Regions from separate parts of the Shinella sp. 838 genome, predicted to be linked through region 1. Evidence: predicted binding sites of a transcription regulator. Region 1 holds the regulator's gene; each other region holds the start of a gene.

Region 1 (10,691 bases):
GGTGCCCTTGAGGTCGATGGAAAGCGCGATGCCGCCGCCGGAGACGTTCGGCGTCTCGCTGGCGACAAGCGTGTCCGTGCCGTGGAGGGCGAGCAGCTCGCTTTCACCGAGCAGGGCATTGCCCTTGCGAAAGCGTACCTGCGACAGACGCGAACCGCGACGCACGACGATGGGGAAGGTGCGTGGCGAGATCTCGAGATAGAGCGGGCCGGAATAGCCGGCTGGAATCTTGTCGAATTCCTGCGCGCGATCGGTGATGACGCGGGTGAAGATGTCGAGGCGGCCGGTGGAGCTCTTCGGATTGGCGGAAGCCGCCAGTTCCGCCGGCAGGTCGAGGCTTTCCATCAGCGGCACGATATAGACGCAACCCGTCTCCAGCACCGCGCCGTCGGTGAGGTCGATGACGTGCAGCTTCAGCCGGTCGAGCTTGTCGGCAACGAGGTGGGACGGCCCCGGCAGGAAACTCGCCCGGACGCGAAAAGCCTTTGCGCCGAGCCGCAGGTCGAGACTTGCAGGCTGGATCTGGTCGTCATCCAGCGCAGCCTCGCTCTTCAGCCGGCCACTTTCGAACAAGCCGCGAATGGCGCTGTCCGCCAGAATGCCCGTGCTGCGCGTTGCAGAACCACTCATCGTCATACCGTCCCGTCACAGCAGCGGGCCAGATGCTCCGGCCGCCTGCTTTTCGTATCGTTTCTTCCGAAAGCCGATGCCCACGTTTCGGAACAATACCCGGAAGGCCCGCACAAAACCAAATGCCGCCAATTGACGCAAGCGCGGGGGCGCAGTATTAGCAGATTATCCCGTGGTGATTTGGCCGGCCGGCTTGCAGCCACGTAAAACAAGTAGCTAAAAAGGCCGGGTTCGAAACCGGCCTGCTTTTGCGGCCGGTTTTTTTGTTTGAAGGCGACGATCACATGAGCAAGTCCTGGCGCCCGGCCACCCAACTCGTTCACGGCGGAACCACCCGTTCCCAGCACGGTGAAACCGCAGAAGCAATCTTCCTAACGCAAGGCTTCGTCTACGACACCTCGGCGGCGGCCGAAGCCCGCTTCAAGGGCGAAACCGACGGTTTCATCTACGCCCGCTACGGCAGCCCGACCAACGACATGTTCGAAAAGCGCATGTGCATGCTGGAAGGCGCCGAAGATGCGCGCGCCACCGCGTCAGGCATGGCCGCCGTTACCGCCGCAATCCTCTGCCAGCTCAAGGCCGGTGACCATATCGTGGCCGCCCGTGCGCTCTTCGGTTCCTGCCGCTGGGTGGTCGAGACGCTCGCGCCGAAATACGGCATCGAATGCACGCTGGTCGACGGCCGCGACCTTTCCAACTGGGAAAAGGCCATCCAGAAGAACACCAAGGTGTTCTTCCTCGAAAGCCCGACCAACCCGACGCTCGAAGTGATCGACATTGCGGGCGTCGCCAAACTCGCCAACCAGATCGGCGCCAAGGTCGTGGTCGACAACGTCTTTGCGACACCGCTCTTCCAGAAGCCGCTGGAGCTCGGCGCGCATGTCGTCGTCTATTCGGCCACCAAGCATATCGACGGCCAGGGCCGCTGCCTTGGCGGCGTGGTGCTTTCGGACAAGCAGTGGATCGACGAGAACCTGCACGACTACTTCCGCCACACGGGCCCGGCCATGTCGCCGTTCAATGCCTGGACGCTTCTGAAGGGCATCGAAACGCTGCCGCTTCGCGTCAAGCAGCAAACCGAGAATGCGAGCCGCATCGCGGACTTCCTCGCCGACCAGAGCCAGGTCGCCCGCGTGATCTATCCGGGCCGCAAGGACCATCCGCAGGCCGACATCATCGCCAAGCAGATGACGGGCGGCTCGACGCTCGTCTGCTTCGAGTTGAAGGGCGGCAAGGACGCGGCCTTCGCACTGCAGGACGCGCTGGAGGTCGTAAAGATCTCCAACAATCTTGGCGACGCCAAGAGCCTCATCACCCATCCGGCGACGACGACGCACAAGAACCTCACCGACGAGGCGCGCGCCGAGCTCGGCATTTCGGCCGGCACGGTGCGCCTTTCGGCGGGTATCGAGGACAGCGAAGACCTGCTCGAGGATTTCACGCGGGCACTTTCCAGGGTCAAGGCCTGAGCCCTTCGCCAGAGCGATGGACAAATACGGAAGCACCGGCCGAGGAGGCCGGTGCTTTCTCTGCTTATCCTTGACGAAACCACATTCGTGTAGAATAGCAGAAGCTAATCAGTTCAAGGCTTGCCTATGTATCGTGCGCTGACCCGCGACATCGAAGTGACCGTAGAGCCGTATTACCTGGCCGACCAGTCCGACCCCGACGACAGCCGCTATGTGTGGGGATACCGGGTGGTCATCGCAAACCATTCCGACGTCGCCGTCAGGCTGATGACACGCTACTGGCACATTACCGACCAGAACGGCCAGGTCGATGAAGTGAACGGCCCCGGCGTCATCGGCGAGCAGCCGGTGCTGCGCCCCGGCGACACTTACGAGTACTCTTCCGGCTGCCCGCTCGAAACACCCTCGGGCATCATGTTCGGCCGCTACCGCATGGAAGCGGAGAACGGCGAAGCCTTCGACGTCGCCATTCCCGCCTTTTCACTGGATACGCCCGGGCAGGCGCGTACCCTCAACTGAGGGCGGAGAAAATCCCCCTACTGCGGCAGGACTTCCGCCGCCTCGAAGCGGTAGGTCGTCGAGCAGAACTCACAGGTGACCGCGATCTCGCCCTTGTCGTCGGCGGTATGCGCGATTTCCTCGGCACTGAGACCGGCCAGAACACCCTTCAGCTTCTCGCGCGAACAGGAGCAGCGGTCGAAGACCTGCTGCGGCTGGTAGACGCGCACGCCCCGCTCGTGGAAAAGGCGGAACAGCAGCCGTTCGGTGCCGACATTGGGATCTGTCAGCTCGTCTGCGTCGATCGTTTCGACCATGGCCTTGGCTTCGGCCCAGTTGTCGTCATCGGCGATCTTGTGCCCGGCCTCCTCGCCGTCGCCGCCCGGAAGATCGGCCTGGCGCATGCGCTCCGGCGCCTGAGGCAGGAACTGCGCGACCATGCCGCCCGCTCGCCAGCGATGGCGCGCCTTGCCAGCGGCATCGCGGTCGTAGAGTTCGGCAACGCCGAGGCGCACCTTGGTCGGAATCTGCTCCGACTGGCGGAAATAGACGCCGGCGATCTCCTCCAGCGTATGTCCGTCGAGCGGCACGATGCCCTGGTAGCGCTGGGTATGCGCGCCCTGGTCGATGGTGAAGGCGAGAATACCCTTGCCGAGAAGCTCGTGCGGCTCCGTTGCACCGGCGGCAATCGCAGCATCAAGCGCCGCCTGGTCGAAGCGGGCGTAGGCGCGGACATTTTCCGGAGCAGAGAAATCGGCCACCAGCAGATCGACAGGGCCGTCGCCCTTCGTCTGGACGATCAGCTTGCCCTCGAATTTCAGCGAGGTGCCGAGCAGCACGGTGAGCGTGATCGCCTCGGCAAGCAGCCGGGCGACGGGCGCGGGATAGTCGTGCCGACCGAGAATGCCGTCGAGCATCGGGCCAAGCTGCACGGCGCGGCCGCGCACATCAAGGCCATCCACCTGGAACGGCAGGACATGGTCATCGCCGGTAAAACCGGGCTCACCGAGTTTCAGGGCATTTTCAGCCATCATCATCATTCTGCTCCTTGCACGCTTCGGCCCCGCCGAGGCCATGGGCCCGGCCTGCTGCCGACAGGCGTTCTACCGTGATATCGCGCTCGCTCTTGCCCGATCATTCCACACCGGGCAGGCATGCGCCAGAGAAAGCGCCTCGCGACGCTCCGTGATGGCCCCTAGATCGTGCCGCTGGCGGCATTTTTCAAGATGAGCGTCAGACGACGCCGAAGCACCAGGCGAGGATCGACTTCTGCGCATGGAGGCGGTTTTCCGCCTCGTCGAAGACCACGGACTGCGGGCCGTCGATCACCTCGTCGGTCACCTCTTCGCCGCGATGGGCGGGCAGGCAGTGCATGAAGAGCGCATCCTTGCCGGCGCGCTCCATCAGCTGCTTGTTGACCTGGTAGGGCTGGAAGATGTTGTGGCCACGGGCGCGATGCTCCTGGTTCATCGACACCCAGCAGTCGGTGACGACGAGGTCGACGCCGTCGACGATCGCCTCGGGATCATGGCCGAGCAGGATGTCGCCGCCATTGTCGCGCGCCCAGTTCAGGATCTTGTCGTCCGGCTCGGAGCCCATCGGCACGGCCATCTTCATCTTGTAGCCGAAGCGGGCAGAACCCTCGACAAAGGAATGCAGCACATTGTTGCCGTCGCCCGTCCAGGCGAAGGTCTTGCCCTTGGTGGAGCCGCGATGCTCCTCGAAGGTCATGATGTCGGCCATGATCTGGCAGGGATGCGTCATGTCCGTCAGCGCGTTGATGACGGGCACGGTGGCGTGTTCTGCAAGCTCCAGCATGCGTGCATGGTCCGTCGTGCGGATCATGATGGCATCGACATAGCGCGACAGGACCTTCGCCGTGTCGCCGATCGTCTCGGCGCGGCCAAGCTGCATTTCCGTACCAGACAGGAACAGCGTCTCGCCGCCGAGCTGACGCATGCCGACGTCGAAGGAGACGCGGGTTCGCGTGGAGGGCTTCTCGAAGATCATCGCAAGCATCTTGCCGGCAAGCGGCTTGGCTTCCGTGCCAGCCTTGCTGGCAGCCTTGCGCGTGTGCGCATCGTCCATGATGACGCGAAGATCGCTTTCCGAAACGGCGGAAAGATCGAGAAAATGCTTGGCCATGATATGTCCTGTCTGTCCCGGGATCCTTTTGTGGCTGCAGCGCCCCTGGCGCGCCATCACGACGCACGGCGCTGCAGGCCTATGCGGCCTTGGCAGCCGTGAGTTTTTCCGCAGCGCGCTCGATGCGGGCAAGCCCCTCGCGCGCTTCCTCCGCGGTCACGGTCAACGGCGGCAGCAGTCGCAGCACATTGTCGCCGGCCGGCACGGCAAGCAGGTTTTCCGCCCGCACGCCCTTCAGGAGATCGGCGACCGGGATTTTTGCCTTGATGCCGAGCATCAGTCCCTCGCCGCGGACATCCTCGATGACATCGGGGAAGCGATCCTTCAGCGCGGCCAGCCCCTGGCGGAAGACGAGCGCGACATCACGCACATGCTCGAGGAAGCCGTCTTCCAGCACCACGTCCAACACGGCGTTGCCGACGGCCATGGCAAGCGGGTTGCCGCCATAGGTAGAGCCGTGCGTACCGGCAACCATGCCGGCCGCCGCCTCGTTCGTGGCAAGGCAGGCACCGAGCGGGAAACCGCCGCCGATACCCTTGGCAATCGCCATGATGTCAGGCGCGACCCCTGCCCATTCGTGAGCGAAGAGCCGCCCCGTGCGACCGACGCCGGTCTGCACCTCATCGAGGATGAGCAGCAGGCCGTATTCGTCACAGAGCTGGCGCAGTTCCTGCATGAACTCCTTCGACACCGGGCGCAGCCCGCCCTCGCCCTGCACCGGCTCGATCAGGATACCGGCCGTTTCCTCGGTGATCGCGTCCTTGACGGCCGTGATGTCGCCGAAGGGGACCTTGAGAAAGCCCGGCGCCTTGGGGCCGAAGCCCTCGATGTATTTTTCCTGACCGCCGGCGGCGATCGTCGCGATCGTGCGCCCGTGGAAGGCACCCTCGAAGGTGATGATGTGGTACTTGCCGGGATGGCCCTTGGCAAAATGGTAGCGCCGGGCGGTCTTGATCGCACATTCCAGCGCCTCTGCACCTGAATTGGTGAAGAACACCTTGTCGGCGAACGTGGCCTGCGTCAGCCGGCTGCCAAGGCTTTCCTGGCCCGGAACCTCATAGAGGTTCGACAGGTGCCAGACCTTGTCGGCCTGCTCCTTCAGCGCGGCGACGAGATGAGGATGCGCATGGCCGAGCGAGTTGACGGCAACACCGGCGGCAAAATCGAGATATCGCTCGCCATCTTCGGTGGTCAGCCACACGCCCTCCCCGCGCGTGAACCGGAGCGGCGCACGCATGTAGGTTTCATAGAGCGGCGCGACATCGGCCATGCGTGGACCCTCCGAAAAGAGATGCGGAAAAACAGAAATGCAGCTTGACTTTTCCAAGCCTCAGAAAAACCAAAAGCCGCCTTTCGGCGGCATGCCGCACTATCAGCATTTCATATTGGGATGTCAACAAAATCGCACCCGAAATGGCGCTGAACATCCCGCAAGGTGAGGATTCGCGACGCGCATGGAAGGTGTCTCTATCGAGTCACACCCGACCAGCAAGTTGGGGAAAACTCCGAAATCGATTCGCCCGGATTCCGGCGACTCTTGTCACAGAGTCCACCGGTCTCTAGGTTAAAGACCAATTACTAGACTGCATGCGGCGGAACTAGTCAGCAAGAGAGTTAGGGCGTTCAGGTTCCGGACCCGTCCGGAGCACGACGAGGGATTCCCGCATCCTGAACGCCGAGCGGAGACAAAAACATGAACTGGACAGACGAGCGCGTCGAGAAACTCAAGAAGCTCTGGAGCGAGGGCCTGAGCGCGAGCCAGATCGCGGCGCAGCTCGGCGGCGTCAGCCGCAATGCCGTCATCGGCAAGGTGCACCGGCTGAATCTGCCCGGTCGCGCCAAGGCCGGCGGCACCCAGACCGCGACACGCGCCAAGCGTCCGGCTCCGGCGACGCCGCGTCCGTCGAACTTCGCTGCCCGTCCCGTCGCCGCCCGCCCGGTCGCCCGTCCGGCCGGCAACGCCATTGTCAAGGAAGAGATCGACGCCGATTTCGAAATGCAGGCAGAGACCCTTCCGGTTCCGGCCAACCGCAACAACGTGGTCGTACCGATGTCGCGTCGTCTCGAGCTGACCCAGCTCACCGAGCGCACCTGCAAGTGGCCGATCGGAGACCCGCTCAACGACGACTTCCACTTCTGCGGCAACGAGTCCCCCGACAATTCGCCCTACTGCACCTACCACCAGCGCCTCGCCTACCAGCCCTCGGCCGAGCGCCGCCGGATGCGATAACATCTACCACGGCAGAAAATGCGATGCGGACCCGAGAGGGTCCGTTTTCGTTTGAGATGGTGGTGCCTCTGCTATTCCCCCAAAACGCAAACAGGCCCTTGAGGGCCCATTTCCGTCCTTGGGAGGAATTCCGTTCGCTCAGGTTTCCAGCGAATAGCCGGCGCCGCGGACCGTGCGGATGACGTCCTGCATGTTGGCGAAGTTGAGCGCCTTCCGTAGGCGCCCGACATGCACGTCGACGGTGCGCTCGTCGACATAAATGTCATGGCCCCAGACCCCGTCGAGAAGCTGCGAGCGTGAGAAGACGCGGCCGGGCGAGGTCATCAGGAACTCCAGAAGGCGGAACTCCGTCGGGCCAAGGCGGACCTCGCGGGTGCGACGATGGACGCGGTGCGTCTCGCGGTCGAGCTCGATGTCGCCGCAGCGCAGCACCGTCGAGACAACCTCGGGCTTGGCACGGCGCAGCATCGCCCGCACGCGGGCAACCAGTTCCGGCGTCGAGAAGGGCTTGACGACATAGTCGTCCGCACCGGTGGCAAGCCCGCGCACGCGCTCGCTCTCCTCGCCGCGCGCCGTCAGCATGATGATCGGCAGGCGTTCGGTTTCCGGGCGCTGGCGCAGGCGTCGGCACAGCTCGATGCCGGAAACGCCCGGAAGCATCCAGTCGAGGATGAGGAGATCCGGCATGCGCTCCTGCAAGCGCATCTCGGCCTCGTCACCGTTCAGGATCGTATCGACCTCGAAACCTTCCGCTTCCAGATTGTAACGGAGGAGAACGCTCAGGGCCTCCTCGTCTTCCACGACGGCAATTCTGGGCACCATGGAGTTGAACCTTGCTCTTTACTCGGACGCGTCGGCGACATCGGCCGCGACGACGGAGGTCGAGGTATCGTCCTTCGGACGCTCACCTTCCGGCTGCGAGCCTGTTGCCATGTAGTAGATGGTTTCGGCGATGTTGGTCGCGTGGTCGCCGATGCGCTCGATGTTCTTGGCGCAGAACAGGAGATGCGTGCAGGGCGTGATGTTGCGCGGGTCTTCCATCATGTAGGTCAGGAGTTCGCGGAACAGCGAGGTATAGATCGCGTCGATCTCGTCGTCGCGCTCGCGGATCGCCTTGGCCTTCTCGATTGAGCGGGTGGCATAGACGTCGAGCACTTCCTTGAGCTGCATCAGCGCGAGCTCGGCAAGATGCTCCAGGCCGCGGGCGAGCTTGCGGGGCATGCCCGAGCTCTGGACGGCGATGACGCGCTTGGCGGTGTTCTTTCCGAGATCGCCGACGCGCTCCAGTTCGGCCGCGATACGGATCGCGCCCATGATTTCGCGCAGGTCCGCCGCCATCGGCTGGCGCTTGGCGATGGTGACGATCGCCTTGTCGTTGATCTGGCGCTCTGCCGTATCGAGGATGACGTCCTCGGAGATCACCTTCTGGGCCAGCGCCGCGTCGGTCGTGACGAGGGCGCGGACGGAATCGGCGACCATCTGCTCGGCGGTGCCGCCCATTTCGGAGATGCGGCGGGACAGGTATTTCAGTTCTTCGTCGTAGATGGAGACGATGTGGCTCGATGACATGGCTCAGTCCTTAATGCGCTCGGGTTCCAGGGATGCTCGGCGACGAAGGCGTCAGCCGAAGCGGCCCATGATGTAGTCCTGCGTGCGCTGGTCATCCGGGTTGGTGAACATCTTGTCGGTGTCGTTCTCCTCGACGAGGTTGCCGAGGTGGAACATGGCGGTGCGCTGCGAGACGCGGGCCGCCTGCTGCATCGAGTGCGTCACGATGACGATGGTGAAGTTCGCGCGCAGTTCATGGATCAGTTCCTCGACCTTGGCGGTCGCGATCGGGTCGAGCGCCGAGCAGGGCTCGTCCATGAGGATGACTTCCGGGCTGACGGCGACGGCGCGGGCGATGCACAGGCGCTGCTGCTGGCCGCCGGAAAGGCCCGTGCCGCCTTCATGCAGGCGATCCTTCACCTCGTTCCACAGGCCGGCCTTCTGAAGGCTCTGCTCGACGATGGCGTCCATATCGGCCTTCCCCTTGGCGAGACCGTGGATACGCGGGCCATAAGCGACATTCTCGTAGATCGACTTCGGGAACGGGTTCGGCTTCTGGAAGACCATGCCGACGCGGGCACGCAGCTCCACGACGTCGATGTTCGGATCGTAGATATCGTCCGTATCGAGCGTGATGCGGCCGGTGACGCGGCAACCGTCGATCGTGTCGTTCATGCGGTTCAGCGTGCGCAGGAAGGTCGACTTGCCGCAGCCCGACGGGCCGATAAGGGCGGTCACCGTGTTTTCGCGAACATTGAGGTTCACATCGTAGAGGGCGCGCTTCTCGCCGTAATAGACCGAGACGTCCTTGCCGATCATCTTGTAGGAAATGTCGTTCATTTTCTTGTCCAGCGCTTTCTCGACTGCTGCTTCTGACATCATGTTCATATGACCGGTCCTTCTACCAGCGCCGTTCGAAACGGCGGCGCAACAGGATGGCGCCAACATTCATGAGGATGAGGAAGATGAGGAGCACGATGATGGCTCCGGAGGTGCGCTCGACGAAGGCGCGTTCCGCCTCGTTGGCCCACATGTAGATCTGCACCGGAAGCGCCGTCGCAGGGTCCATCGGCGTTGCCGGAACATCGGCGACGAAGGCGACCATGCCGATGAGAAGCAGCGGGGCAGTTTCACCGAGTGCGTGAGCAAGACCGATGATCGTGCCCGTCAGGATGCCGGGCATCGCGAGCGGCAGGACATGGTGGAACACGGTCTGCATCTTCGAGGCACCGAGGCCAAGCGCAGCCGAGCGGATCGATGGCGGCACGGCTTTCAGCGCGGCACGGGTCGCGATGATGATCGTCGGCAGCGTCATGAGGGTCAGCACCAGGCCGCCGACGAGGGCCGCCGAGCGCGGGAAGCCCGCGAAGTTGACAAAGACAGCAAGGCCGAGAAGACCGTAGACGATGGACGGTACGGCGGCGAGGTTGTTGATGTTCACCTCGATAAGGTCCGTGAACCGGTTCTTCGGAGCGAACTCCTCCAGATAGATCGAGGCAGCGACACCGATCGGCAGGGAGAGCACGAGCACGATCAGCATCATGTAGAGCGAGCCGATCGCTGCGACACCAACGCCGGCAGCCTCCGGACGGCTCGATGCGCCATTGGTGAAGAGGCCGGTGTTGAAATGTTTGGCGAGCGCGCCGCTTTCGGCGAGCGTGTTCATCCAGCCGACCTGCTTGTCGGAGACCTTGCGGTTCGTTTCCGGCACGGCGAGGTCGATCTGGCCCTTGAAGGCGGAGTCGAGGTCACCATGGGCAAGGAACGTCACGGTCTTCGTCGTGCCGATGATCGCGGGATCGGCGGTGACGAGATCGCGCAACTGCACGCGCACGCTGTCCGAAATCATGCCGTTGACCGCCTTCAGGCCGGCCCGGTCCTTTTCGTCGACGCCCAGCACCTTGGCGAGCGCATTGCGGGCAACGATCGGGTAGTTCGCCGTAACCAGCTTCTGCGGGTTGGTGGCACGCTCGTTGTTCTTGTCGATGACCTGTTCGGAGAACTCGACCGGAATGGTGATCATCGTCTGCTGAAACGCGGTGTAGCCCTTGGAGACGACCGAAAACAGCAGGAGGAACAGGAAGAGCAGACCGAAGGCAATCGCAGCCATGCCGTAGAGGCGGAAGCGGCGTTCGGCGGCATAGCGGCGACCAAGGCCGATATCGCGGCGT
Region 2 (10,691 bases), on a different contig from region 1:
GTAGGCGCTGGATTTCTCGATGCCGAAAAGCAGGTCGAGATAGGCGGAAAAAAGCGTCGACTTGCCCGCCTCGTTCGGGCCGTAGACAAGATGGAAATCCGGCTTGCCCGGCGTGGCCGTACCGAAATCGAGGCTGCGGTCGGTAAATTTTCCGTAGCGGACGAGGTCCAGGCGATCGAGACGCATCGGCTAGCCCCCCGCCCCTTCGCCGCCAAGGCGGGCGAGAACGGCATCGGCCCCTCGAAGGGCGAGGTCGTGCAGCAGGGCCTCCTCCGCCGCTTCGTCCACGGCCAGCAGGCCGCGCGCCTCCTTCGGCAACTGGCGCAGGAGATCGCCCAGCGTCTCGCGCAACTCTTCGCGATAGGCATGGCTTTCGATGACGTCCTCGCGCATCAGACGGGACATCTCCGTGAGCGGACCGGCATCGGCACCCGCCGCGGCAAGCGGCATGGAAACGGAAAGCTCCACCGCCTCGATCCAGCATTCGCCGAGCGAGGCGGCAACGTTCTGCAGCTCGGCGGTGAGCAGATCCTCGTCGCGGCGTAGGCGCCAGGAAAGCGGTGTGGCGCCGTCAAGTGCAAGGCGTGCGACGAGATGGGCGCCGCGTGCTTGCGCCCTCGCCTCGGCCAGCACGGCTTCGACGCGGTCAAGCATGCCGTGCCAGTCTTCGATACCAGAGAGATCGACGGAAAGGCGCTCGAACAGCGCGACCGCGACCGGATGCATCTCGCAGGTGATCGTGCCGTCGTCCTCGATGGTGGCGAGCGTAATGCCTTTGGGGCCACCTTCGTTGATGTCGCGGCCCTGCGGATTGCCGGGCATGACGATCCACGGTTTTTCGAGATGCACCCGCCGCTGGTGGATGTGCCCGAGTGCCCAATAGTCGAAGCCGTGCGCGGCAAGATCGGCTATGCCGACAGGTGCATAGGGATCGTGGCGACTCGCACCGGCCAGGCTGGTGTGCATGAGGCCGACGTTCACCGCATCCGGCACGGGTGCGCGAAAACTCGGCAGCAGCGATGCCGGGGCATGGGGGTTGGCAAAGCTGATGCCGTGGACGTGGATCTCGCGGCCACTCGCCAGCACGCCGGCCTTCACCGGCTTTCCGCGGCCATCGAAGACGTGCACATTCGGCGGAAAGGTGAGTTCGCGGGTGATCTGCGACTGGGCGTCGTGATTGCCGCGGATGAGGAAGACGCGGATGCCGGCCGCATCCAGCCGGCGCATCTGGCCCATCAGGAAGAGCGCCGTCGCCATGGAGGTCTGCGAACCGTCATAGAGGTCTCCGGCGATGATGAGGGCATCGACCGCCTCGGTGATCGCAAGATCGACGATACGCTCCAGCGCCTTGCGTGTCGCTCCGCGCACCAGTTCGCCAAGCTCGGCATTGCGCAGAGCGAGCGATGTCAGGGGCGAATCGAGATGGAGATCGGCGGTGTGAATGAAGCGGAACGGCATGGCCGGACAATCGCTTTCCCCCTCCTCCGGGTCAATGCTTGGCGCCCCGCAGTCAAGGTTATGCAGGAGAGAAATCGTCTCACCCCGAAAATTCCGGGAAAGGGCAGGAATAACGCCCGCGACCTGACCGTTCGCATTTACAGAGATCGTTCAATATCTATGATCAAATTATCCGAAAACCTTCGTGATCATTTGACATGGTCCCTCATAATACCTATATTTCCCCTCATGAGTAGCACGATAGAAATTTCCCAGGGCATGTTCAAACTCTACCATCAGGTGAGCCGCCTGGTGAACGAGTGCATGATGGATGAAGGCGTGTCGCTTGCCCGCAGCAAGTTCCTGCTTCTTCTGGAATGTCAGGGCCCGCAGCGTTCGACGGACATCGCCTGCGCGCTCGGTTTCGCGCCCCGCACGGTAACGGAAGCGATCGACGGCCTCGAGCGGGACAAGCTGGTCAAGCGCGAGCCGGACCCGAAGGATCGGCGTGCCAAGATCGTCTCGATCACGGATATGGGCCGCACGGTGATCTCCGCCGCACAGCAGCCACAGCACAAGATGATCGAGGCGATCTTCGCGGTGCTGACCGAAGACCAGAAGCAGCACCTCAAGGACATCATCGGCTGCCTCAGCGAGAAGACCGAGGAATTGCAGCGCGAACGGGACAAGGTCGAAGGCGACACCGCCGCAGCGCCCATGCGCCCCCTGCGGGCCGTCGGCTAAGCCGGACGGCAACGGAAAACGGAAGAAGGCCGGGATTTCACGATCCCGGCCTTCTTTGTCTGAAGCGTTCAGCGTCCTCCCCTGCCCGCTGCCTTCCCCCCAATAAGCGGGGAGAAGGTGAAAGCAAGAATGGACGGCCCGCGGAGCTTACATGGCGTTCATCGGGCCGATGCCGAAAAACAGCGTCTCACCCGAGGAACCATCCACGCCGTCATTGTCGGTCATGACGAAGCCATTGCCGGCGGCGTCGATGGCAAAGCCTTCGACCTTGTCGACGACGAAGCCGTTGGTGGCGCCCTTCAGGTCCGGGATGAGGTCACGGACCTCTTCCTTCTTGACGACAGGCAGTTCACCGCCGAGTGCGGCCGGCTTCAGATCGGCAAGCGCCACGCGGTACAGCTTCTTCAGCTTGGCCGCCTGGCCGATCAGGTTGTCGCGCTCGATGATATAGGCATGGTCGCCGCTGACGGTGATTTCGGAAAGGCCGACCCAGCCGCTTTCGGTTTTTTCGAGCGGATAGCGCACGGCGCCCCATTCCTCGGAGGACGGCTTGTAGGAGACGAGCTTCACGAAACCCTTCTCGTCGTCGCCCCATTCACGCTGCATGGCCATCCACAGCACCTTGTCATCGCCTTCGCCGACGCTGGTGATGCCTTCGAAGCCGAAGCGCTTCTCGCCGGCGCGCAGCGCGGCGGGAATGGCGATTTCCTTCTGGATCTCGCCCTTTTCGTTCACATGGATGATGGCATGGCCGACGAGCTTGTCGGCATCGCCCTCGTTGGCAAGCCAGAAACCGCCCTCGCCATCCGGCGTCAGGCCCTCGCTGTCGAGCTTCTGGGCGGCAGCACCGTTGCGGGTAATGCGCAGCGCATCGACGATCTTCGCCGGCTTCGCGGTGGCGTCGATCGTGAAGATCGTCGGCTGCGAGGCGTAGAAGGAATCGTTGACGGCGTAGAGCATGCCCGGCTTGTCCTTGACCGGTGCGAGGCCCGAGAGGGCGCCGAAGCCGATCAATTCGCCATCCTTTTCCGTGGAGACGATCTGCGGATAGGCAGCTTCGCCTTCGGCACGCTCATAGATCATGACATGCGAGCGGGCGCCGCCGTCCTCCACGAGATCGGTCTCGTTGGCGGTCACGAAGAGATTGCGGTTCGGGATGGCGACGGCTCCTTCCGGGCCAACGCCCGAGGGCAGCAGCTGGAGAAGCGCGGGCTCGGCGCCGGTATCCTTGTAGACACCGACGATCGAGGCGCGCTCGGCGAGCACGAAGAACAGGTTGTCATCGCCGAACTTGGCGGCTTCCATGCCTTCCGGCTCGACGCCCTTCTTGTTGCGCTTGTCCGGATAGTGGCCGATCTTGGCAATCTCGCGCTCGAAGGCCGCGCCGTTCTCGTAGAGGACCTTGCCCTGCTTGTCGAAGATGGTGAAGCCGCGGGCGCCACCCTTCCAGTCGCCCTCATTGGCGACGACCAGGCGGTTGTCGTCCAGCCACTTCACGGCATCGGGCTCGCGCGCCACGTCCTTCATCTCGCCGGTGAATTTCAGCGCACCGTCCTTCTTGGTGTCGATGCCTTCAAGGCTGACCGTACCGGCGGAGAAGTGGCTCTTTACCGTGCCGGCCTTGCCGTCGACGATGACGATATGGTTGTTTTCCTGCAGGGTGACAGCAACTTCGTCGAGGCCGTTGAAGGAGACGAATTCGGGTTCGGGATCCTCGCCGGCGACATCGGCAAGGCCAGTCAGCGCCACATGCTTGATCGAACCGCAATCGACGACGCCGTCCTTGAGGGAGAGCAGCACGAGATCGCCGGCCGGCATCTGCGGGATGGCGCCGTCATTGACCTCTTCGTCGCGCTCGTTCTCGATGGCGATGGCGGCGATCGTCCTGTCCTTGTTGAGGGCGATCGAATCCGGCTGACCGCCGAGATCGCAGGTCGCCTCGACGGCCCTGGAGGCCACATCGACCTGGGCGAGCACACCCGACGGCTTCACGAAGCTTTCGCGCGTGTTGATCGCGACGAGCGCCTTGCCGGCGGCAATGGTGACCGAGGTCGGCTCGCCGTCGAAGGCGACGGTGCCGCCCGCCTTCGGAGCCTCGGCGTCGGTGATGTCGATGAAGCCGATGGCCTTGTTCGGGCTGTCGGAATAGACGAGCGTGTTGCCGTCTTCCGAGGCGCTGATGATCTCGGACGAGGTCGGCGTCGCCTTGTCGACACCCTCGGGCAGGTTGTCGGCAACGGCGAAGGACGCAATGCGATTGAAGACGGGCTCGGCGCTGGCGGCGGAGGCCACCGATGCGGCGAGAACCGCAGCGAGCGCGGCGGTGATCGAACGGGTTTTCATGAAATCCTCCGGGATCCGGTCAAAAGGAACCCGGCGGTTCTGAGGCTTTCGTGTTACAGGCCGATGACATTTCGGCGACGGTCCGTTGCCTTCCCGTCAAATAAAAGGGGGCCCGGAAGAACCGGACCCCGACCCTGAATTTCAGGTTTGGCGGCGGAGTGGATAACCGCTCTGCCCGAACCAAGGATCAGCCGTTGACGGCGTCCTTCAGGCCCTTGCCGGCCGAGAACTTCGGCACGTTGCGTGCCGGAATCTCGATCTCGGCGCCGGTCGAGAGGTTGCGGCCCTTCGAGGCTTCACGGCGCGATACGGAGAAATTGCCGAAACCGACGAGACGAACGTCGCCGCCGTTCTTGAGCTCACCCTGGATCGTCTCGAAAACGGCGTCGACAGCCGATGCTGCGTCCGTTTTGGAGAGGCCAGACTTCTCAGCCACTGCGGATACGAGTTCATTCTTGTTCATGTTTCCACCCCTTTCATACGGTTTGAAACGACTCATACAAGTCGGGGGCAGAATACGCATCGCCCCTCGCCCCGCAAGAAAATTTCGTCGCAAAACCCTGAGAATCCGGGCTTTACACACGTTTTTCAACGAAAAAGACCGGCCGAAAGGCCGGTCTTTTCCCGTTTCGCTCCAAAATGCCGGATGCATTACCCGGCATCAAGGCTCAATGCGCGATCGCGCCGGTACCCTCATCGGTCGATTCGACCGCCGGAACCTTGGCGTCTTCGACCGTCGCATCCCATTCGATCGGCTCCGGCCGGCGAACGAGCGCATGCTTGATCACCTCACCCATGCGCGAGACCGGAACGATCTCCATGTTGTTCTTCACGTTATCCGGGATCTCCGCCAGGTCCTTGGCGTTCTCTTCCGGGATCAGCACCTTCTTGATGCCGCCGCGAAGCGCTGCGAGCAGCTTTTCCTTGAGACCGCCGATCGGCAGGACCCGGCCGCGCAGCGTCACTTCGCCCGTCATCGCGATGTCCTTCGAGACCGGGATTCCGGTCATGATGGAAACGATGGCGGTCGCCATGGCGATACCGGCCGACGGACCGTCCTTCGGCGTCGCGCCTTCCGGCACGTGCACGTGGATATCGGTCTTGTCGAAGCGCGGCGGCTCGATGCCGAAATCGACGGCGCGCGAGCGGACATAGGACGCCGCTGCCGAGATCGATTCCTTCATCACATCCTTCAGGTTGCCCGTAACCGTCATGCGGCCCTTGCCACCCGGCAGGCTGACGCCTTCGATGGTGAGCAGCTCGCCGCCGACTTCCGTCCAGGCAAGACCCGTAACAACGCCAACCTGATCCTCGCGCTCGGCCTCGCCGTGGCGGAAGCGCGGAACGCCGAGGAAGTCGTGGATGTTGTCTGCCGTGACCTCGACCGTCTTCGACTTGCCCTTGATGATCTCGGTGACCGCCTTGCGGGCGAGCTTCATCAATTCACGCTCGAAGTTACGCACACCGGCTTCGCGGGTGTACTGCTGGATGACCGCCATCAGCGCGCCGTCCGTCACCGAAAACTCCTTCGGCTGAAGGGCGTGATCGCGGATCGCCTTCGGCAGCAGGTGCCGCTTGGCAATTTCCAGTTTCTCTTCTTCCGTATAGCCGGCAATGCGGATCACTTCCATGCGGTCCATGAGGGGCGCCGGAATGTTCAGCGTGTTCGCCGTCGTCACGAACATGACGTTGGACAGGTCGTATTCGACTTCCAGGTAGTGGTCCATGAAGGTCGAGTTCTGTTCCGGATCGAGCACCTCCAGGAGAGCCGAGGACGGATCGCCGCGGAAATCCATGCCCATCTTGTCAATCTCGTCGAGCAGGAAGAGCGGGTTGGACTTCTTCGCCTTCTTCATCGACTGGATGACCTTGCCGGGCATCGAGCCGATATAGGTGCGGCGGTGACCGCGGATTTCGGCCTCGTCACGCACGCCGCCGAGCGCCATGCGGATGTATTCGCGGCCGGTCGCCTTGGCGATCGATTTCGCGAGCGAGGTCTTGCCGACGCCCGGAGGGCCGACAAGGCACAGGATCGGGCCCTTGATCTTGGCCGAGCGAGCCTGCACGGCGAGATATTCGACGATGCGCTCCTTGACCTTGTCGAGGCCGAAATGATCCTCGTCGAGAATCTTTTCCGCGGCATTGAGGTCGGTCTTGATCTTCGACTTCTTGCCCCACGGAATGCCCGTCAGCCAGTCGAGATAGTTGCGCACGACGGTGGCTTCCGCCGACATCGGGCTCATCTGGCGCAGCTTCTTCAGCTCGGCATCCGCCTTTTCGCGGGCCTCCTTGGAGAGCTTCGCCTTGGCGATCTTTTCTTCCAGTTCGGCCATCTCGTCGCGGCCGTCCTCGCCGTCGCCGAGCTCCTTCTGGATCGCCTTCATCTGTTCGTTGAGGTAGTACTCGCGCTGCGTCTTCTCCATCTGGCGCTTGACGCGCGAGCGGATGCGCTTTTCGACCTGCAGGACCGAGATCTCGCCTTCCATGAAGCCGAGCGCCTTTTCAAGGCGCAGCTTGACGCTCGTCGTCTCCAGCATTTCCTGCTTTTCGACGATCTTGATGGAGAGGTGCGAGGCGACGGTGTCGGCGAGCTTCGAATAGTCCTCGATCTGGCTCGCGGCACCGACGACTTCGGGCGAAATCTTCTTGTTGAGCTTCACATAGTTCTCGAACTCGGAGACGACCGAGCGCGACAGCGCTTCGACCTCCACCGGGTCCTCTTCCGGCTCGGCTAGGACATGGGCCATCGCCTCGTAGAATTCCTCGCGGTCCGTATAGCCGTCGATCTCGGCGCGCGCGCGGCCTTCGACCAGCACCTTGACGGTACCATCGGGGAGCTTGAGGAGCTGGAGCACGTTGGCGACGGTGCCGATGCGATAGATGGCATCGGTTTCCGGGTCGTCGTCGGAGGCATTGATCTGGGTGGCAAGCATGATCTGCTTGTCGGTACCCATGACCTCCTCGAGTGCGCGGATCGACTTCTCGCGGCCGACGAACAGCGGGACGATCATGTGCGGGAACACCACGATGTCGCGCAGGGGCAGGACCGGGAAGGCCGTGGAGTCGTGCGACGCAGACGTCTTTTTCGTCATGTCATTTCCTTTCAAACGTCCCGTTTCCGGGAACCGGTCCATTCGGCGCTCAGAGTGCCGGGCCGGCGATCTTTTCCATCCACAAGTGGCGTGCAGCCAACACATTTTCAAGCCCGGTTGCGGAGTGCCCCACCCCGTGACGGACAAGCGAACCAACACCGGAAGTGTAGTCTTCCGCGCTGTCGCGGAACTTGCGGCCTTCCCCCCGGCAGCACCGCCGGAGCATACGCAGAACAGAATCGAAGTCTTCCATTCTGGCTTGGCGCGCACCGTTTCGCAACGGCTCCCGAAGCAGCGGAAGGTTGCACATCATGCCCCTTCCCGCGGCAGGCGACCAGTCACGAAATGTCACTAGCCGCCTCAAACGAAAAGACCCGCCGGCGGCGGGTCCTTCCTGAACGGGTTTGGCGCGATCAGGCCGAAACGTTGGCCTTCTCGTCGGTGCGCTCCGAGTAGATGTAGAGCGGACGGGCCGACCCCTTGACCACCTCGTCGGAGATGACGACCTCGCGCACGCCTTCCAGCGTCGGAAGTTCGAACATCGTGTCGAGCAGGATCTTCTCCATGATCGAGCGCAGGCCGCGCGCACCGGTCTTGCGGACGATCGCCTTGCGGGCGATCTCGCGCAGCGCGTCCTCGTGGAAGGTCAATTCGACGTCTTCCATCTCGAACAGGCGCTGGTACTGCTTGACCAGAGCGTTCTTCGGCTCCGACAGGATCTGGATCAGCGCGTCCTCGTCGAGGTCTTCGAGCGTCGCCAGGACCGGCAGACGGCCGATGAATTCCGGGATGAGTCCGAATTTCACCAGGTCTTCCGGCTCCAGTTCGCGCAACACTTCACCGACGCGGCGGTCTTCCGGCGAGCGGACCTGTGCCCCGAAGCCGATCGACGTCTTTTCGCCACGGGCGGAGATGATCTTGTCGAGACCGGCGAAGGCACCGCCGCAGATGAACAGGATGTTCGTCGTGTCGACCTGCAGGAATTCCTGCTGCGGATGCTTGCGACCACCCTGCGGCGGTACGGATGCAACCGTGCCTTCCATGATCTTCAGAAGCGCCTGCTGCACGCCCTCGCCCGACACGTCGCGGGTGATCGACGGGTTGTCGGACTTGCGCGAGATCTTGTCGACTTCGTCGATATAGACGATGCCGCGCTGTGCGCGCTCGACGTTGTAATCGGCGGCCTGAAGCAGCTTCAGGATGATGTTCTCCACGTCCTCGCCGACGTAACCGGCTTCGGTCAGCGTCGTGGCGTCGGCCATGGTGAAGGGTACATCGATGATGCGGGCGAGCGTCTGGGCGAGATAGGTCTTGCCGCAGCCCGTGGGGCCGACCAGCATGATGTTCGACTTCGCCAGTTCCACGTCCGAGCCCTTGGCGGCATGCGCCAGTCGCTTGTAGTGGTTGTGCACCGCGACCGACAGGATGCGCTTTGCCTGCTGCTGGCCGATGACATATTCGTCGAGAACCTTGATGATATCCTGGGGCGTGGGAACGCCGTCTCGGGATTTCACCATGGAGGTCTTGTTCTCCTCGCGGATGATGTCCATGCACAATTCGACGCATTCATCGCAGATGAACACCGTCGGTCCGGCAATCAGCTTGCGGACCTCGTGCTGGCTCTTGCCGCAGAAGGAGCAGTAGAGGGTATTCTTGGAGTCGCCGCCGTTGCTGCCGCTGACCTTGCTCATATCACTTTCCTTCCAGCACGCCGTTCATCTCCCGGAAGATGGCCGGACCACTCAAACCGCCTTTGCCGGATACGCCTACGCGCCCTTTCAAAGGCTCCAGGGGTACTGACCGGCCCGGGCCCCGCCCTTGAACCGGTTGCAACGCATTCCCCGTTTAAACACCGAATGCTAAGCCGTCACAAATCAACATAGCATTAACGGCCAATATTACCGGCTTTGTGGCGAGGATAAAGCCCCGCGATCATTACAAATCGCGTGATTGCCTTCATCCGCGCATTAGGCCAAGATCGGAACGAGCCTTGCGCGTCAGTTTCGCCGCCACCAGACCGTGACTTTCCCTTAGATAGTCACACAACGCCGCATCATCAACTGATTCGCCCGTTTGCCGCTGGATCCACTTCATTCCGCGCGAGGCGAGATAGGGTGCTGGACGGCACCCCGGCTGCTCGCTCAGAATATCGAAGGCGATGTCGGACACCTTGAACGTGACCGCAAGCCCCGCCGTGTCGCTCCATCCGGCAATGGCGAAAACCTTCTCGCCGACCTTCCAGACATGCGCCCCGCCCCATTGCACCACGTGGTTCGTGGCGGGGAGCGAAGCGCAGAAGGCGTTGTAGTCGTCGAGCGTCATGAGATCCTGCGGCGTCGAACGAGGTGTTACGTGGCGTCCGCGCCCTCGATCGCCTCGCGGCTGGTGATGACGCGGTCGACCAGACCCCAGTCCTTCGCCTCGTCGGCGCTCATGAAATGGTCGCGATCAAGCGTCTGCTCGACTTCCTCATAGGTGCGGCCGCAATGTTTGACATAGACCTCGTTCAGCTTGCGCTTCATCTTGAGGATGTCCTTGGCGTGGCGCTCGATGTCCGATGCCTGGCCCTGGAAGCCGCCCGAGGGCTGGTGCACCATGATGCGGGCGTTCGGCGTGGCAAAGCGCATGTCCTTGTGGCCGGCGGCCAGCAGCAGCGAGCCCATCGAGGCGGCCTGGCCGATGCACAGCGTCGAGACAGCCGGCTTGATGAACTGCATCGTGTCGTAGATCGCCATGCCGGACGTGACGACGCCGCCCGGCGAATTGATGTAGAGCGCGATTTCCTTCTTCGGGTTTTCGGCCTCAAGGAAGAGAAGCTGCGCGCAGACGAGCGTGGCGATATGATCCTCGACCGGACCCGTCAGGAAGATGATGCGCTCCTTCAGGAGGCGTGAATAGATGTCGTAGGAACGCTCGCCGCGGTTGGTCTGCTCGACGACCATCGGCACCAGAGCCATGGCGGTATCTACGGGATTTCTCATGTCAATCCTTCATCGGTGTGGCCCTGAAACCCTTCGCAAACGTTGGGAATCAGCAAGTTTCGTCTTCCCTACATAGAGTGTGAGGGTGGCGGAC
Region 3 (10,691 bases), on a different contig from region 1:
CTGGCCGGATGTCTGGCTGGCGCTGCCGGTTGCGCTTCTCGGGCTTGTCGTGTGCCTCTGGCATGCGCGCGCGCTCGATGCCTTCACCTTCGGCACGGAATCGGCGGCCTCGCTCGGCATTCCGGTGCGCCGGGTCTATGTCGTGCTGATTGCCGTCTCGGCACTGATGACCGCCGTCATGGTCTCCATCGTCGGGTCGATCGGTTTCGTCGGCCTCGTCATTCCCCATGCCGCGCGCATGGTCGTCGGTGTCCGCCACGGGTTGCTGCTGCCGGCCTCGGCGCTGATCGGCGCCATCTTCATGATCGCCGCGGACGTGCTGTCGCGGGTCATCATTCCCGGCCAGGTGCTGCCCATCGGCGTCATCACCGCGCTGTTCGGCGCGCCGGCCTTCGCGCTCATCCTCAGCCAAAGGAGATCGGCCCTGTGACCCTTTCGGCAAAAGGTCTTTGCTGGTCGGCCGGCGGTGCGACCATCCTCACCGACGTCTCGCTCGACGTGCGTCCCGGCGAATTTCTCGGCATCATCGGACCCAATGGTTCGGGCAAGACCAGCCTGATGGCGTTGATGGCGGGCATCCGCAAGCCGCAGGCGGGTCTGGTAACGCTTGAGGGCTCGCCGCTTTCGGCCCACGGCCGGCAAGCCATAGCCCGCCGCATCGCCTTCGTCGAGCAGCAGGCGGAGACGACCGAGCGTATCACTGCGCGCCAGGCGGTCGAACTCGGCCGCACGCCGCATCTCGGCGCGCTGACGCCCTGGTCGCGGGCGGATGATGCCATCGTCGACAGGGCGCTGGAGGAGGTCGACATGGCGCACTTTGCCGGCCGGCTGTGGCACACGCTTTCCGGCGGCGAGCGGCAGCGGCTGCACATCGCCCGCGCGCTCGCCCAGCAGGCGCCGATCCTCCTGCTCGACGAGCCGACCAACCATCTCGACATCGGCCACCAGATCGGCCTGCTCCAGCTGGTGCGCGAACAGGACCTGACCGTCGTTGCGGCATTGCACGACCTCAATCACGCGGCCATGTTCTGCGACCGCATCGCCGTCATGCAGGGCGGCCGCATCGTCGCGCTCGGTACACCTGCAAAGGTACTGGAGCCGCAGCGCTTGCACGATGTCTTCGGCGTCACCGTGGATGTCGAGCGCGACAGCGCCGGCGGCTGCTTCATTCGCTATCGCCGGCCAGAGCCCCGGCCTGCCAAACTCAAGCTCGTTGCAGAGGCAAGATGAAAACCCGTTTCCTCCTGGCTGCGGCCATCGCCGTACTTCTCCACGCCGCCCCCGTCGCCGCTGAAACCTTCCGGGTCGAGATGCGCAATCGCGGCGAAAAGGGCTCCATGGTTTTCGAACCGGATTTCCTGGCAATCAAGCCGGGGGACAGCGTCAAGTTCATCGCCACCCACAAGAGCCACAACGCCGCCAGCATCGACGGCATGGTTCCGCAGGGATATGCCGGCTTCAAGGGCAAGATCAACGAGGAGATCGAGGTCACCTTTGATGCCCCCGGTTTCTACGGCATCAAATGCTCGCCGCATTTCGGCATGGGCATGGTCATGCTGGTGAAGGTCGGTGAGGCGGAACTGACGGAGGCGATCCGCACGGTCGAGGTGCCGGCCCGCGCCCGGCCGCGCTTCGACGACATCTTTGCCCGTATCGATGCGGGCGAGGGGCAGTGATGCACGGCACACGCGGCAACAGTCATCTCAAGGAAGACATTCGCGACTACTGGTCGCGCCGCTCTGAGACCTTCGATCTCGCCTTTGGCCACCGCATTCCCGAAGGACCGGAGTTCGAGGCCTGGGCGGCGGCGATCCGCGAAAATCTCGGTCCGGAGCCACGCCGCGTGCTGGAGCTTGCTTGCGGTACAGGTGAGGTGACACGTCTGCTGCTTTCCCTCGGCCATGAGGTGACGGCGCTCGACTTTTCCGAGGCGATGCTGAAGGTCGCACGGAAGAAACACGCCGGTGCCAAGGGCGTGCGTTTCCTGCTCGCGGATGCGGAAAACCCGATGGAGCCGGACGAGAGCTATGACGCGATCGTCTGCCGCCATCTGGTCTGGACGCTGACGACGCCGGTCGAGGCTTTTTCCGAATGGCACCGCATGTTGAGGCCGGGCGGCATCCTTCTGTTCTTCGACGGCGACTGGGCAGCGCCGACCCGGCTTGGCAGGCTGGCGGGCCGGGCCATCGCCCTGCTCGACAAGGTCATCGGCACCGATCCGCACTATGACGGCGCGATGAGCGCGCGCCATGCCGATATCATGGGCCGGCTGCCCTTTGGCGACGGGCTTACCGTTGAACGCGTCCAGCCGCTTCTGGCGGCGGTGGGGTTCCGCGATATCAAGATCGGCTCACATGGCCCGATCGCGAGGGCGCAGCGGCGCACGGCGGACCTGCGCAACAGGCTGCGCACACTGCTTTACCGCCGTTTCATTCTCTGCTGCCGGAAGTAACTCCGTCGGTTTCCGGCTCCACGGTCAGCTTGACGCGGTCGGCGGCAAAACGCGTGCGGGAGAACTGGACCGGAACGCCGTCAAGATCTGTGTTGACGGCCGTCGCCACAAGAATGATCGCCCCCGGTGAGAGCTTCAGGTGGCGGATGTCGTCGCCTTCGGCATGGATGGCGGATATTTCGGTCGAGCGGCGCACATAGTCGGACACACCGAGCTCCTGGAACGCAGCGGTGATGGAGCGTGTCCTTTCGTAGACGGTGTCGATCCCGCTGAAACGGTCCGCGGGGAAATAATGCGTGCCGCAGGAGATGGGCCGCCTGTCGGCGCTGTTCACGGTTTCGAGCCGCACGCAGGGCGCGCCGGCTGCAAGGCCGAGCGCCACGGCAACGGCGGCGGTCGCTGGCTCTGTCGCCGCCGCCAGCAACTGGCCTTCCAGATTGCGCGTCTGATTTCCGAGACCCTGCGAAAATCGGGTACGGCGGGAGATCGGGAAGCGCAGCCGGTCGCGCCGCTCGATGCGCGTGCCGATGCCCTGGATAGGGCGCACGATGCCTTCCTCTGTCAGTGCCGCCATGGCGCTGCGCACCGTGTGGCGGTTCACGCCGAAGCGGGCGGCGAGCGTGATTTCCGGCGGCATCATGCCTGTTTCGTCGAAATCGCCATTGTTGATCGCAAGACGCATGCGGTCGGCGATTTGCCGCCAGAGCGCCACGCCCGATTGTCGTTCCACCATTTTCGCCCCCGCGAAACCCTCTGTCACACCCTTGTCATCCCGGCCCTTTAAGACGAGACTTAGATGTTCGGTTGTCTAGATTAATAGACATTTGGAGAGAAGGCAATGACATCAGTTCAGAAATCTGCCGCAAGCGCGGGGGACGGCCGGCAGAGGGCCATGGGTCTCTTGGCGAAGGCGAGCCGGGTCGAGTTGCAGGCGGCTTTTGACGCGCTGGCGGAACAGCCCGCCGTTCAACCGGTGCGCGGGCCGGAAACGGGCCTCGTCATGATCCGTGGCCGCATCGGCGGCGGCGGTGCGCCGTTCAATCTCGGCGAGGCGACGGTGAGCCGCGCCAGCATCCGCCTTCAGGACGGCACGGTCGGCCACGGCCAGGCGCTCGGCACGGACGGCGCCAAGGCGCGGCTTGCGGCGATCTTCGATGCGCTCTTCCAGCAGCCGGCCCACCAGGCTGAGGTGGCGGCGCTGCTCGAAACCATCGCCGCGCGCATTGCCGGCGAGGACGCCGAAAAGGCCCGCCAGACGGCCGCCACGCGCGTCGATTTCTTCACCATGGTTCGCGGAGAGGACTGATGACATTGGATACGCTCGCTTTTGCCGGCGGTTTTGAGGAGCCGGTGTTCGAGGCCCAGGCCGTTTTCCGCACGCTGATGGACTGCATGGCTCGCCCGGGCACGATCGGCGATGTCGCGGCCTCGGTCCTGCCGCCCGCGCCGCTGAATGCGACGGCCGGCGCGGTCGCGCTGACGCTGTGCGACCATGACACCGCTGTCTGGCTGACCCCGGCACTCGCCAATTCCGCGCTGCCCGGCTGGCTCGCCTTCAATGCCGGCGCAGCCGTCACCGACGCGCGGCAGGATGCCCGGTTTGCCTTCATCGAAAAGGGCGCCATGCTGCCGAACCTCTGCCTCTTCGCGCAGGGCACGCAGGAATATCCTGATCGTTCGACGACGCTCGTCGTCGAGATCGAGGCCTTCGACGGTGGCCGTCCGCTGACGCTGAAGGGACCGGGCATTCGCACGGAAGAAGAGATCGCGCCCGTCGGCTTGCCGGACATGTTCCCGCATTTCTGGTCCGAGAACCGCCAAAAATTTTCGCGCGGCGTCGATCTGATCCTCGTTGCTGGCTCAAGCATCCTCTGCCTGCCGCGCACCACCGTCGTCAGCGTGAAGGAGGCATAGACCATGTATGTTGCCGTCAAGGGTGGCGAAGCCGCCATCTCCAACGCCCACCGCCTTCTTGCCGATCGCCGCCGCGGCGACCGTTCGCTGCCGGCCATCGGTATCGAGCAGATCGTCGCCCAGCTTGGCCTTGCCGTCGACCGCGTGATGGCAGAAGCCTCGCTCTACGACCGCGCGCTTGCCGCGCTTGCCGTCCGGCAGGCCCGCGGCGACATGATCGAGGCGATTTTTATCCTGCGCGCCTACCGCACGACTTTGCCGCGCTTCGGCTATTCGAAGCCTGTCGAGACGGGCGACATGTGCGTCGAGCGCCGCGTCTCGGCGACCTACAAGGACCTGCCGGGCGGCCAGCTTCTCGGGCCGACCTTCGACTATACGCACCGCCTGCTCGACCCGTCGCTGCTGAACGACGAAGCGGTGGATGTGCCGCTGGAGCGCGAGGAGGCCGGCGAGCCGGTCATGCGCGTTTCCGACATTCTCGCCGGCGAGGGCCTTGTCGAGGATGACGGCAGCCTGCCGGACGGTCATGTCGCTGGCGACCTGACGCGCGAGCCGCTGGAATTCCCGATGGCGCGGGACCTGCGATTGCAGGCGCTCGCCCGCGGCGACGAGGGCTTTTTGCTGGCGCTCGGCTATTCCACGCAGCGCGGCTATGCCCGCACCCATCCCTTTGTCGGCGAGGTGCGCATCGGCGAGGTCGAGGTGGAGCTGGACATGCCTGAACTCGGCTTTGCCGTCTCGCTCGGCCGCATCCAGGTGACGGAGTGCCAGATGATCGCCCAGTTCAAGGGATCGGCGAAGAACCCGCCGCAGTTCACCCGCGGCTATGGCCTCGTCTTCGGCCAGAGCGAGCGCAAGGCTATGGCCATGTCGCTGGTCGACCGGGCGCTGCGCGCGGAGGAATTCGGCGAGGACATCGTCGCGCCGGCGCAGGACGAGGAATTCGTCATCTCCCATTCCGACAACGTGCAGGCGACCGGCTTCGTCGAGCACCTGAAACTCCCGCATTACGTGGATTTCCAGGCCGAACTCGATCTCGTTCGCCGCATGCGGCGCGAATACGAGGCCGCGCAAAACATCGATCTTCCGGAGGCCGCAGAATGAGCACGGCAGACCTCGCAACCTACAATTTCGCCTATCTCGACGAACAGACCAAACGCATGATCCGCCGCGCGATCCTGAAGGCGATCGCCATTCCCGGCTACCAGGTGCCCTTCGCCTCGCGCGAAATGCCGATGCCCTACGGCTGGGGCACCGGCGGCGTGCAGGTGACGGCGGCGATCCTCGGGCCGAAGGACGTGCTGAAAGTCATCGACCAGGGAGCGGATGACACCACCAACGCCGTCTCCATCCGCGCCTTCTTCCAGAAGGTCGCCAATGTGGCGGTCACGACCAAGACGCGCGAAGCGACGATCATCCAGACGCGCCATCGCATTCCCGAGGAGAAGCTGACGGCCGGCCAGACGCTGGTCTACCAGGTGCCGATCCCGGAGCCCCTGCGTTTCCTCGAGCCGCGCGAGACCGAGACGCGGAAAATGCATGCGCTGGAAGAATACGGCCTGATGCATGTCAAACTCTACGAGGACATCGCCCGCAACGGCCATATCGCCACGACCTATGCCTATCCGGTCAAGGTCGAGGGCCGCTACGTGATGGATCCGTCGCCGACCCCGAAATTCGACAATCCGAAGATGCACATGTCGGAGGCGCTCCAGCTTTTTGGCGCGGGCCGCGAAAAGCGCATCTACGCCGTGCCGCCCTATACTGAGGTCGTCAGCCTCGATTTCGAGGACCATCCCTTCGAGATCCAGACCTTCGACAAGCCCTGCGCGCTGTGCGGCGCGGAAAATGTCTATCTCGACGAGGTGGTGCTCGACGACAGGGGCGGGCGGATGTTCGTCTGCTCGGACACCGACCATTGCGAAGAACGCTGCGCAGGCGGCCATCGCGGCCATCTGGCTTACAACAAGGAGGCTGCCGAATGACCGACACGCCGCTTCTCAAAGTCCGCGACATCTCGAAATTCTACGGCGCGCGCATCGGCTGCCAGAATGTCTCCTTCGATCTCTGGCCGGGCGAAGTCCTGGCGATCGTCGGCGAATCCGGCTCCGGCAAGACGACGTTGCTCAACTGCCTCGCCACCCGCCTGATGCCGACATCGGGCGCCGTCGAATACCGCATGCGTGACGGCCAGATGCGCGACCTCTCCCGCATGAGCGAGGCGGAACGCCGCTTCCTGATGCGCACGGACTGGGGTTTCGTGCACCAGAACCCGGCCGATGGCCTGCGCATGGCTGTGTCGGCCGGCGCCAATGTCGGCGAGCGGCTGATGGCCGTCGGCGAACGGCACTACGGCAATATCCGCGAGACGGCGGGCACCTGGCTCGGCCGCGTCGAGATCAGCGTCGACCGTATCGACGACCAGCCGCGCGCCTTCTCCGGCGGCATGCGCCAGCGCTTGCAGATCGCCCGCAACCTCGTCACCTCGCCGCGCCTCATCTTCATGGACGAACCGACCGGCGGTCTCGACGTCTCGGTGCAGGCGCGCCTGCTCGATCTCCTGCGCGGCCTCGTGCAGGACCTCGGCCTCTCGGCGATTATCGTCACGCACGACCTCGCCGTCGCGCGCCTCCTCTCGCACCGCATGATGGTGATGAAGGATGGCGTCGTCATCGAACAGGGGCTGACCGACCGCGTGCTCGACGATCCGCGCGAAGCCTATACGCAGCTCCTCGTCTCCTCGATCCTTCAGGTGTAACCATGGCCACACCCCTCGTTGTTTCCGAAGTCGCGAAGAGCTTTACCATGCATCTTCGCGACGGCATTCGTCTGCCCGTGATGTCGAACGTCGCCTTCTCGGTGAAGGCGGGCGAATGCGTCGTATTGGGCGGCCCGTCCGGCATCGGCAAGAGTTCGCTCCTGAAGATGGTCTACGGCAACTATGCCGTCGACAGCGGCCAGATCCTGATCGAGCACGGCGGCCGCCTGCTCGACCTGGCGATCGCCGATCCGCGCACCATTCTTTCGGTGCGCCGCGCCACGCTCGGCTATGTCAGCCAGTTTCTGCGCACCGTGCCGCGCGTTGCGGCCGTCGATGTCGTCGCCGAGCCGCTCACCGCTCGCGGCGTCAATGCCGCCGAGGCGAAGGCGACGGCCGAAGCCATGCTGGCGCGGCTCAACCTGCCGCGCGAACTCTGGCAACTGCCGCCCGCCACCTTTTCCGGCGGCGAACAGCAGCGCGTCAACATCGCGCGCGGCTTCATTACCGATCACCGCATCCTGCTGCTCGACGAGCCGACCGCATCGCTCGATGCGAAGAACCGCGCCGTGGTCGTCGAGATGATCGCTGAGAAGAAGGCGGCCGGTGTCGCGCTCCTCGGTATCTTCCACGACGAAGACGTGCGCGAAAAGGTCGCCGACCGCATCGTCGACGTCTCCGCCTTCTCGCCACGAAAGGCCGCCGCATGACCCGCCTGTCCGAAACGCCGCTGATCCATCCGACTGCAGTCGTGTCCGACACGGTGCTCGGCCGCTACACGGAGATCGACGAGAACTGCCGCGTCAGCGAAGTCGAGATCGGCGATTATTCCTACATCATGAACGGCGGCTCCGTCTGGTGTGCGACGATCGGCAAGTTCGCCAACATCGCCGCCTCAGTGCGCATCAACGCGACGAACCACCCGATGTGGCGGGCGACGCTGCATCATTTCACCTACCGCGCCAACGATTACTGGCCGGATGCCGACCACGAAGCCGACTTCTTCGAATGGCGGCGCGGGCACCGCGTCGTCATCGGCCACGACGTCTGGATCGGTCATGGATCGACCATCCTGCCGGGTGTCACAGTCGGCAACGGTGCTGTCATAGGCTCCGGCGCGGTCGTCACAAAAGACGTCGAACCCTATACGGTCGTCGGCGGCGTCGCGGCGAAAGTCATCCGCGAACGTTTCCCCCGAAGCATTGCCGAACGCATGGAAAAACTCGCCTGGTGGGACTGGGATCATGCCCGGCTGCGCACCGCTCTCGACGACTTTCGTAAACTTGACGCAGAAGCCTTTCTTGCCCGTCACGACGGGTGAGAAAGCGCTTGCCGATGCCGGAAATTCAGGCCTGTGGACTGTTATTTTTCCGACATGAAACTGACATTGCCCCTTCATCAACAGCGTTTAGAGCCAGTCCCGAAAGCGACAGGCCCGGCCTTTGGCCCAGCCTTGATCCGACACAGGACAAAAAGGGATCCACCATGTTTCGACTGAAGAATGTCACCCGCCGCTTTGGCGTGCGCGTAGCGGTCGACGATGTGACCTTCGATATTCCGCAGGGCCAGATGGTCGGCGTCATCGGCCGCTCCGGCGCCGGCAAGTCGACCATGCTGCGCATGATCAACCGCCTTGCCGATCCGAGCGAGGGCACGATCCATTTCAACGATGTGGAAGTCTCCGCGCTGCGCGGCGCGAGCTTGCGCAACTGGCAACGCGACTGCGCGATGATTTTTCAGCAGTTCAATCTCGTGCCGCGTCTCGACGTGCTCACCAACGTGCTGCTCGGTCGCCTCAACCACCGCCCGACGGTCATGAGCGTCCTCAATCTCTTCACCCGTGAGGAGCGCATCATGGCGATCGCAGCGCTCGAGCGCCTCGGCATCGAACAGACGGCGCTTCAGCCTGCCGGCACGCTCTCGGGCGGCCAGCAGCAGCGTGTGGCGATCGCAAGGGCGCTGATGCAGAACCCCAAGATGCTGCTTGCGGACGAACCGATCGCCTCGCTCGATCCGCTGAACGCAAAAATCGTCATGGATGCACTGCGCGACATCAACGAGCGCGAAGGCATCACCGTCATCACCAACCTGCACACGCTGGATACGGCGCGCGCCTATTGCGAACGCATCATCGGCATGTCCGGCGGCCGCGTCGTCTTCGATGGCCCGGCACGCGAGCTTGATGCCGATGCGGTGCGCACGATCTACGGCACCGGCGCCGACGGCGCGGAAATCGACGAAAGCATGACCTCGACGGCGATCCGCAATCCGGCCCGCCAGGACAATGCAAAGGAATCCGCCAGCCCGACACCGCTGGCACTGGCCGGCCTTTAAGCCGGTTGGGATCGAAGGGCCCGCGTGAAGGGCCATCATTTTTAAAGAGCCCCGGCGAAGCCGGTCAAACAGGAGAAAGACCATGCTGAAGAAAGCTCTTCTCGGCGCCGTCGCGCTCATCGCGCTCGCCGGCCACGTACAGGCTGAAGACCTCAAGGAATTCCGCGTCGGCATCATCGGCGGCGAGAACGAAGCCGACCGCCTGCGCAACTACCAGTGCCTCGGCGACCAGCTGAAGGCCGAACTCGGCTTCGAGAAGGTCTCGTTCTTCCCGGCTGCCGACTATGACGGTGTCATCCAGGGCCTGCTCGGCGGCACGCTCGACTATGCCGAACTCGGCGCTTCCGGCTTTGCCAAGATCTACCTTGCCAAGGCCGACGCCGTCGAGCCGATCCTGACGACCGTCCAGACCGACGGCTCGACCGGCTACCACTCGATCATGGTCGCCCGTAAGGACAGCGGCATCACCAAGCTCGAAGACCTGAAGGGCAAGAAGCTCGGTTTCGCCGATCCGGACTCGACCTCCGGCTACCTCGTGCCGCTCGTCACGCTGCCGGAAGCTATCGGCGGCCCGGTCAAGGAGTTTTTTGGTGAGACGGGCTTCGGCGGTGGTCACGAAAACCTCGTCCTCGAAGTCGTGAAGGGCACCTTCGACGCCGGTACGACCTTCGGTTCGGGCGTTGGCGAGTGGAAGGACGGCTACACGTCCGGCAACCTGCACAAGATGGTCGAGAAGGGCATTCTCGACATGAACGACCTCGTCGAACTCTGGAAATCGCCGCTGATCCCGAACGGCCCGATCGTCGTTCGCTCTTCCATGGACGGCGACATGAAGGCGAAGTTCAAGCAATTCATGCTCGACCTGCCGAAGAAGGACGCGGCCTGCTTCGCCGCCGTCATGGGCGGTGACTTCACCTCCTTCACGGAAGTCAATGTCGACTTCTACAAGCCGATCATCGACGCCCGCAAGGCGACGATCGGCGGTTGATAGCCTCGATGTTTCCGGCGCCGGCTGGACAACCGGCCGGCGCTTTTTTGCTGATGCCATTACCCCACTCTCGACGCCATCCTCGGGCCTGACCCGAGGATCCATGCGGCACCTGCGGCCGTGGATGCTCGGGTCAAGCCCGAGGATGACGGAGGGGAGGTTTGCGGCATGTCATCAGCAGCCGGAATTGTGCACAGGGAACCGCAAGGCGGACTGACCATGGCCATGAACACGCTTCACGACGG

The links. The regulator PhoB, encoded in region 1, activates phosphate uptake and scavenging genes when phosphate is short. The targets are predictions, from matches to a motif close to TGTCATNNANCTGTCAT.
Region 2: the regulator PhoB is predicted to act here: its motif matches at 4,577-4,593, upstream of P9A16_RS10770 (esterase-like activity of phytase family protein).
Region 3: the regulator PhoB is predicted to act here: its motif matches at 3,207-3,223, upstream of phnF (phosphonate metabolism transcriptional regulator PhnF).

Annotation. Positions count from the first base shown of each region.
Region 1 is NZ_JARSBQ010000003.1:314,532-325,222, reverse strand. It holds gene P9A16_RS13115 (2'-deoxycytidine 5'-triphosphate deaminase) at 1-630, opposite strand, end outside; SAM riboswitch at 793-871, shown strand; gene P9A16_RS13110 (O-succinylhomoserine sulfhydrylase) at 915-2,099, shown strand; gene apaG (Co2+/Mg2+ efflux protein ApaG) at 2,226-2,618, shown strand; gene P9A16_RS13100 (Hsp33 family molecular chaperone) at 2,636-3,628, opposite strand; gene argF (ornithine carbamoyltransferase) at 3,831-4,742, opposite strand; gene P9A16_RS13090 (aspartate aminotransferase family protein) at 4,822-6,012, opposite strand; gene P9A16_RS13085 (GcrA family cell cycle regulator) at 6,436-6,972, shown strand; gene phoB (phosphate regulon transcriptional regulator PhoB) at 7,111-7,794, opposite strand; gene phoU (phosphate signaling complex protein PhoU) at 7,813-8,541, opposite strand; gene pstB (phosphate ABC transporter ATP-binding protein PstB) at 8,593-9,408, opposite strand; gene pstA (phosphate ABC transporter permease PstA) at 9,422-10,691, opposite strand, start outside.
Region 2 is NZ_JARSBQ010000002.1:631,171-641,861, reverse strand. It holds gene P9A16_RS10785 (AAA family ATPase) at 1-186, opposite strand, end outside; gene P9A16_RS10780 (metallophosphoesterase family protein) at 190-1,458, opposite strand; gene P9A16_RS10775 (MarR family winged helix-turn-helix transcriptional regulator) at 1,717-2,181, shown strand; gene P9A16_RS10770 (esterase-like activity of phytase family protein) at 2,329-4,524, opposite strand; gene hupB (DNA-binding protein HupB) at 4,712-4,987, opposite strand; gene lon (endopeptidase La) at 5,193-7,616, opposite strand; gene clpX (ATP-dependent Clp protease ATP-binding subunit ClpX) at 8,030-9,307, opposite strand; gene P9A16_RS10750 (MmcQ/YjbR family DNA-binding protein) at 9,573-9,938, opposite strand; gene clpP (ATP-dependent Clp endopeptidase proteolytic subunit ClpP) at 9,965-10,597, opposite strand.
Region 3 is NZ_JARSBQ010000004.1:495,997-506,687, forward strand. It holds gene P9A16_RS16825 (FecCD family ABC transporter permease) at 1-430, shown strand, start outside; gene P9A16_RS16830 (ABC transporter ATP-binding protein) at 427-1,230, shown strand; gene P9A16_RS16835 (pseudoazurin) at 1,227-1,676, shown strand; gene P9A16_RS16840 (class I SAM-dependent methyltransferase) at 1,676-2,452, shown strand; gene phnF (phosphonate metabolism transcriptional regulator PhnF) at 2,430-3,185, opposite strand; gene phnG (phosphonate C-P lyase system protein PhnG) at 3,291-3,758, shown strand; gene phnH (phosphonate C-P lyase system protein PhnH) at 3,758-4,366, shown strand; gene P9A16_RS16860 (carbon-phosphorus lyase complex subunit PhnI) at 4,370-5,470, shown strand; gene P9A16_RS16865 (alpha-D-ribose 1-methylphosphonate 5-phosphate C-P-lyase PhnJ) at 5,467-6,351, shown strand; gene phnK (phosphonate C-P lyase system protein PhnK) at 6,348-7,124, shown strand; gene phnL (phosphonate C-P lyase system protein PhnL) at 7,127-7,834, shown strand; gene P9A16_RS16880 (DapH/DapD/GlmU-related protein) at 7,831-8,445, shown strand; gene phnC (phosphonate ABC transporter ATP-binding protein) at 8,610-9,458, shown strand; gene phnD (phosphonate ABC transporter substrate-binding protein) at 9,541-10,446, shown strand; gene phnE (phosphonate ABC transporter, permease protein PhnE) at 10,666-10,691, shown strand, end outside.